Linked DNA regions of Catalinimonas alkaloidigena. The protein of the gene in region 2 interacts with the protein of the main gene of each other region in a pairwise test. Links are inferred from orthologs where the notes say so. Each region holds a gene or a part of one and is shown on either strand. Other genes may lie near its edges. The genes, in order: ligA and leuS.

The links.
Region 1: the proteins of leuS (region 2) and ligA interact in binary tests that used the Escherichia coli proteins (3 or more experiments, as listed by UniProt). The link is inferred for Catalinimonas alkaloidigena from one-to-one orthologs.

The regions. Positions count from the first base shown.
Region 1 is NZ_FNFO01000011.1:155,782-158,987, forward strand. The notes cover bases 12-2,972. They hold ligA (NAD-dependent DNA ligase LigA), read right to left. Parts: upstream 2,529-2,972; coding sequence 495-2,528; downstream 12-494. Other genes in these bases: BLR44_RS23260 (DUF6913 domain-containing protein), read right to left, coding at 12-427; BLR44_RS23270 (DUF4197 domain-containing protein), read right to left, coding at 2,708-2,972. In the rest of the region: more of BLR44_RS23260, read right to left, coding at 1-11; more of BLR44_RS23270, read right to left, coding at 2,973-3,206. UniProt on the Escherichia coli protein: DNA ligase that catalyzes the formation of phosphodiester linkages between 5'-phosphoryl and 3'-hydroxyl groups in double-stranded DNA using NAD as a coenzyme and as the energy source for the reaction.
Region 2 is NZ_FNFO01000001.1:378,301-381,889, forward strand. What follows is about bases 246-3,589. They hold leuS (leucine--tRNA ligase), read right to left. Parts: upstream 3,260-3,589; coding sequence 446-3,259; downstream 246-445. Other genes in these bases: BLR44_RS01510 (hypothetical protein), read left to right, coding at 246-359; BLR44_RS01520 (GNAT family N-acetyltransferase), read right to left, coding at 3,364-3,589. In the rest of the region: more of BLR44_RS01510, read left to right, coding at 1-245.

The DNA.
Region 1 (3,206 bases), on a different replicon or contig from region 2:
GTTCGGGGGAGAATCGCCCCACCCGGCAGCGCGCCTGGCTCTGGCCTAAAATGCTTTCGTACAGGGGAGAAACGTCGGTGGTGAGGCAATAGAGGTAATCGAAGTCGGCCGCCATGAAGTGCGTCACCTCTTCGGATTTGATTTGCCCCAGAAGCGAAATGTCTTTGTTGGTAAAGAATTTGGTTTTGTAGAGTGCCGGATCGTTCGGAATCTCCGACAAGTAGGCCAGTGAGGTGACCTCTTTTCCCATTTTAAGCAGCTGATCGCGAATTTTTCCAAACTGTTGCCAGGTAGCTTCGCTGTCGGATGCGACGAACAAGCCGATGCGACGTGCCTTGGCAAAGCTGACCGACCTCCGGGCGGTCGGGGTGGCAGGCGGACGGCGCAGGCGGTTGCGCAGGGACAGCATTTGAAGGCCCAGTTCCATGAGAGTCTGGAAAATAGAAAACTTAAAAAGGAACCGCGAAGATTATGATCTTTGGTTAATTCCGCAATTAATTTCCTGTTTCTTCTAAAAGTTGAAGAAATTCAGCTTCCGATAGAATCGTCACGCCGTGTTTCAGGGCCTTTTCGCGCTTGGCTGGTCCCATGTTTTCGCCCGCTACCAGGTAGTCGAGCTTGCCGGAGACGCTGCTCAAAATCTTTCCGCCGTGGTCTTCGATCAGTGCTTTGAGGCCATCGCGGCTGAACTGCTCAAAGACGCCGGAAATCACGAACGTTTTGCCCGCCAGCGTGGTGCTGCTCGGAGCCGAAGTTTTTTCTTCTTGCGCCAGTTGCAGCCCGGCCTGGCGCAGCCGTTCGATCAACGCCTGATGTTCCGGCTCAGCCAGCCACGATTGCAGGCTTTGAGCAATGCGCTCACCGACTTCGGGGGCTTCGAGCAGTTCTTCGTACGTGGCCTGCGAAATGCGTTCGATGCTGCCAAAATGTTCGGCCAGTTTACGCGCCACGGTTTCGCCGACGTAGCGAATGCCCAGCGCAAAGAGCACTCGGGCAAAAGGCACCTGACGGGTGCGCGCTAAACCTTCCAACAGGTTGCGCGCCGATTTGTCGGCGAATCGTTCCAGCGCAATCAGTTGGTCGTAGGTGAGGTCGTACAGGTCGGCCACGTTGTTCACCAGCCCCTTCTCGTACAACTGACGGATGGTTTGCGGGCCAAGTTCCTCCACGTTCATGGCGCGGCGCTGGATGAAATGCTCCAGCCGCCCCCGGATTTGCGGCGGGCAGCCGTCCTGATTCGGACAGAAATGCTGCGCGCGTGGGGCCGCTCCTTCGCCCTCTTCGCGGACCAGAAGCGTCTGGCACTCGGGGCAATGCGTAATGTAGGTCACCGGTTCGCTGGTGTCGGCGCGTTGGGTCAGGTCGACGCCCGTGACTTTCGGAATGATCTCACCGCCCTTTTCGACGAATACCGAATCGCCGACGTGCAGCCCGAGGCGGGCAATTTCGTTGGCGTTGTGCAGCGAGGCGCGTTTTACCCGTGTTCCGGCCAGCTGGACGGGTGCCAGTTCCGCTACGGGGGTAATGGCGCCCGTCCGCCCGACCTGGTAGGTGATACCTTTCAGCAACGTGACGGCCGATTCGGCCGAGTACTTGTAGGCGATGGCCCAGCGGGGATTTTTGGCCGTGTAGCCCAGCTCTTCCTGTTGGGCATAATCGTTCACTTTGATCACAATGCCGTCGATGGCGACGGGTAACTCAAACCGCTTCTGCTCCCACTGATGGATGTACGCCAGCACGTCGTCGAGGGTGGGGCAGAGACAAAACGTAGGCGAGACGGCAAAGCCACTTTGCTGCAACGCCAGCATCGACTCGTAATGGCCTTTGTAGGCAATGCCTTCGCCCAGCAGTCCGTAGGTAAAGCAACTGAGACGGCGTTGCGCCACGATGGACGAATCCTGCTGCTTCAGCGTACCGGCGGCCGCGTTGCGCGGGTTGGCCAGTGGCGTTTCGCCGTTTTCCTCGCGTTCGCGGTTGATGTCCTCAAAGACTTCCAGGGGCATGTACACCTCCCCCCGCACTTCGAACAGGGCAGGAAGCTCTTTCGAGTTGGCCCGCAGAGGAATGCTGCGGATGGTCCGGGCATTTGGCGTGATGTCGTCGCCGCGCACACCATCGCCCCGGGTAGCGGCCTGCGTCAGGATGCCGTTTTCGTAGGTCAGGCTGATGGCCACACCGTCGAATTTCAGTTCGCACACGTACTTGAAATCATCGCCGATGGCCTTGCGCACCCGTTCGTCGAACTCGCGCAGCTCTTCTTCCGAATAGGTATTGCCCAGGGAAAGCATCGGATAGCGATGGCGCACGGTCGGAAACTCCTTCGAAATGGTACCCCCGACCCGTTGGGTTGGCGAATCGGGCAGCATCAGCGAAGGGTGCTGCTGTTCCAGGTCCTGCAGTTCGCGCAACAGCCGATCGAACGTCTGGTCGTCTATTTCCGAGACGGCGTTCTGGTAATACTGGTAATTGTAATAGTTCAGTTGATCAGTAAGCTCTTGTATGCGGTGGGCGGCAGCTTCCAGGGTCATGGGGGAGAAGAGGCTTTTAGAAAACGTAAGTAACTAGGTTTAAGGAGGATGCACAACATCCGGGCGGTGCAGGCGTAGCGCGGGGGCTAACTTTTCGGCGTACACGTTCCGGAGGGTAGCCAGGCCCTATAAAAAGAGCGCCTTTACCCCAAGGGAGCGGGCGCTCGCGGCAGAACGGATCAATACTGCGCGTTCGGCGAGTCGAGTTTGCCGAAGACGCGTTTCAGAATGTCGTTAACGCGGTGGCCGGGATTTTCGCGGATCATTTTTTCTTCGCGCGCGATCTTTAGAAAAACGCCGTCCAGAGCTTTGTTGGTCACGTACGTCGACAAGTTCGAATCGTCGATTTTCTGCAGTCCCAGAAACGAGTTCAGCGGGTTGTTGGCGACTTTGTTATACGTATTCACAAAGTTGTTGTAGAGGTCGTTGGCACTACGCCCGGCCAGAAGCGGCTTGCTCAGCGACTGGTTGATGCTGGGTTCGAATGCGTCGGACAAGCGGCTGAAGGTGTTGGACCGCAGGTAATTCGTCGCGGCCGTATCGGGGCCGTACAAAATGTTAAGGCCATCGCGGATGGTAATGTTGCGGATCGCATCCACAAAAATGGGGGTGGCTTTCTGGGCGGCATCCTCGGCCGAGCGGTTCAGGCTCATGACCATGTCGTCGACCAGGGGCTGG
Region 2 (3,589 bases):
CTTACGAAGGCTATGAAATTGACACCCGGGAGGGGCTCTACATCCCGAAAGAGGGGTTCTTCCAGATCGATCTGGCCAATCAGCAAGAATTATACGCTTCGCTGCCCGACGACGCCTACATCAGCTTCATTTCTTCCGAAGCACGCTTGATCAGCCCGCAGGATGGCACGGTGGTCAGCATGACGCAGGATCACGAGTTTCTGGACAACGATCTGGACCTGATTCCAATTATGCGTCAGGCCGCGGCACACGACAAGCTGGAGCTGGAAGTGAAATACGTGTACGTGGCACGCAAAGGAAATGGTAAAACCAAGGTATTGAAAGAAGGCTCTAAAGTGCTGTCCGTACCGCTCAAGTAACACGAGCGGACTTTTTGCCCTCCTTTTCCGTAAAAAAGCCCTGCATCATTCCGATGCAGGGCTTTTTTTGTAGGGGCACAAGCGGATTAAACAACAATGTTGATGATCCGCTGAGGCACGATGATGACCTTTTTCGGTGGTTTGCCTTCTGTCCATTTCTGGACGGTTTCCGAAGCCAGCACTTCCCGTTCCATCTCAGCTTTCGGCATGTCGAGGGCAAAGGCCATGCGGGTGCGCATCTTGCCGTTGATCGAAACGGGATATTCAAAGCTATCTTCGCGCAGGTACTTCTCTTCCCACTGCGGCCAGGGCGCACGCGTGACGCTGTTGCGATGCTCGGCGGGCAGGGCCTGCGGCCAGTTCTCGCTGAGTTGCGCCCACAGTTCCTCGGCCAGGTGAGGCGCATACGGGGAGAGCATCACCAGCAACTCCTGCAAGATGGCCCGCTTGTGGCAGTTCAGCGAAGTCAGTTCGTTCACGCAGATCATCATCGTACTAACGGGCGTATTGAACGAGTCGCGTTCGATGTCCTGTTCCACCTTTTTCAGCGTTTGGTGCAGCACCTTAAGTTCGGCCGGGGTGGGTGCCTCGTCGGTGACCAGCAGCTTGCCCTCTTCGTCATAAAAGAGACGCCATACTTTCCGCAGAAATTTGAAGGCTCCGTCGATGCCGTTTGTGTTCCAGGGTTTCGACTGTTCCAGCGGGCCCAGAAACATCTCGTACAGCCGTAGGGTATCGGCACCGTAGCGCGCGACAATATCGTCCGGATTCACTACGTTGAACCACCGCTTCGACATTTTCTCTACGGCATAGCCGCACCGGTACTGACCCGCTTCCAGGATGAATTCGGCCTCGGCGTTTTCGGGTCGCCACTGGCGGAAGGCTTCTACGTTCAATACGTCGTTTTCGACCAGATTCACGTCCACGTGCTGCTCGATGACGTCGTACTGATCTTTGAGTCCCATCGAAACAAAAACCGGCTTACCCGACTTGCCCTCTGGCGATTTGACCAGGTATACCAAATTGGAGCGCCCCTGAATCATACCCTGGTTGATCAACTTCTGGAACGGTTCCTCGTGGAAAATGTAGCCACGGTCGTACAGAAACAAGTTCCAGAAACGGGAATAGAGTAGGTGACCGGTGGCGTGCTCGGTGCCCCCGATGTACAGGTCCACCTGATTCCAGTACTTCACAGCCTCTTCACTGACGAACTGCTGGTCGTTTTGCGGGTCCATGTAGCGCAGGAAGTACCAGCTCGAACCGGCCCAGCCGGGCATGGTGGTCAGTTCATAGTCGTATTTTCCATGGTATTGCCAGCCTTCGGCCCGCGCCAACGGCGGTTCGCCGGTCTCAGTCGGCTTATACTGGTCGATTTCCGGCAGAACCAGCGGCAGTTCGGCGTCGTCCACCAGTTGCGGCAGACCGTCTTTGAAATAGATCGGCACCGGCTCGCCCCAGTAACGCTGCCGGCTGAAAATAGCGTCGCGCATCCGGAAGTTCACCTTAGCTTTGCCCAGACCCAATTCCTCGGCTTTAGCAATGGCCGCGTCGATGGCTTCGCGGCAGGTCATGCCGTTCAGAAAACCGGAATTGATCATGACGCCCTCTTTGGTGGGATTGGCCCCCGCCTCCGGATCGGTACCTTCGATGACCGGACGGATCTCCAGACCGAAATGCTTTGCGAAGCGATAGTCGCGTTCGTCGGAAGCCGGTACGGCCATCACCACGCCCGTGCCGTAGCCGGCCAGCACGTAGTCGGCAATCCACAGCGGAATCTCTTCGTCGCTCAGCGGATTCTTGACATAACTGCCTGTGAATACGCCCGAAACGGTTTTGACGTCGCTCATGCGGTCCAGTTCCGAACGGCTCTTGGTTTCGTCCAGATAGGCTTCGACGGCCGCTTTCTGTTCGGGAGTAGTCAGGTCGGGGACCAGTTCGTGTTCGGGCGCGACCACCACGTACGTGACGCCGAAAATGGTGTCGGCGCGTGTGGTAAACGCGGTCAGCGTGATGTCTTTGCCCACCACGGGGAAGTTCAGTTCCGCGCCGTTCGATTTGCCGATCCAGTTGCGTTGCATGTCGACCATGGCGTCCGACCACGCCAGCGTATCCAGGTTGCGCAGCAGGCGGTCTGCATAGGCGGTGATGCGGAGCATCCACTGTTGCATTTTCCGACGTTCGACTGGATAGCCCCCCCGTTCCGACACGCCGTCTTTCACTTCGTCGTTGGCCAACACAGTTCCCAGCGCCGGGCACCAGTTCACGGTGGCTTCTGTCAGGTAGGCCAGCCGGTACTTGAGCAGCAGCGTTTGCTGTTCCTGCTCCGACATTTTCTGCCACGTCTCGGCCGAGAAGCGAGGCGTATCCTCATCGCTCACGGCCTGCACGTCCAAGTTGCCGTTGTGCGCGAAAGCATCGATCAGCGTAGCGATGGGCTCGGCCCGGTCGGTAGTCTGGTTGTACCAGGAATCGAACAACTGGCTGAAGATCCATTGCGTCCAGCGGTAAAACGAAGGATCAGACGTCTGCACCTCGCGATCCCAGTCGTACGAAAACCCGATGTTTTGTAGCTGTTCTTTGTAGCGACGGATGTTGTTTTCGGTCGTTATGGCCGGATGTTGCCCCGTTTCGATGGCGTATTGCTCAGCCGGCAGCCCAAACGCATCGAAACCCATCGGATGGAGTACGTTAAATCCTTTGTGGCGTTTGTAGCGCGCCACCACATCGGAGGCAATGTAACCCAGCGGGTGGCCGACGTGTAGCCCCGCGCCAGAAGGGTAGGGGAACATGTCGAGCACGTAAAACTTCGGTCGCGTAGGGTCGATCTCTGTCCGGTACGTGTGCTCGTTTCGCCAGTGTTGCTGCCATTTTTGTTCGATCGCTCGAAAATCGTATTCCATGAGTCGGGAGGAAAATTGGATAGAAAGGCTGCAAAAGTAGCGGAATTCGCCCGGAGGTCAAGAAGGCCCGGTGGGTTGGCAGGCATCCGGCCACAAAAGCGTGTTCAGACGCGACCTCCGGTCCACTCCTGTTTCAGGAGGCTGTAGACTTCCAGGTCGTGGAAGTGGTCGTGCAGCCACTCGCCAGCACGCTCGACGCCCTCCAGCCGAAAGCCCAGCCGACGGGGAAGGGCGGCACTGCGGTGGTTGCCCACGCCGCAGCGAATGCGGATGCTGTTGAGCTCGGTTTGGGTAAACAGGTGGTGGATGAGGGCGGTGCAGGCGCGCCGA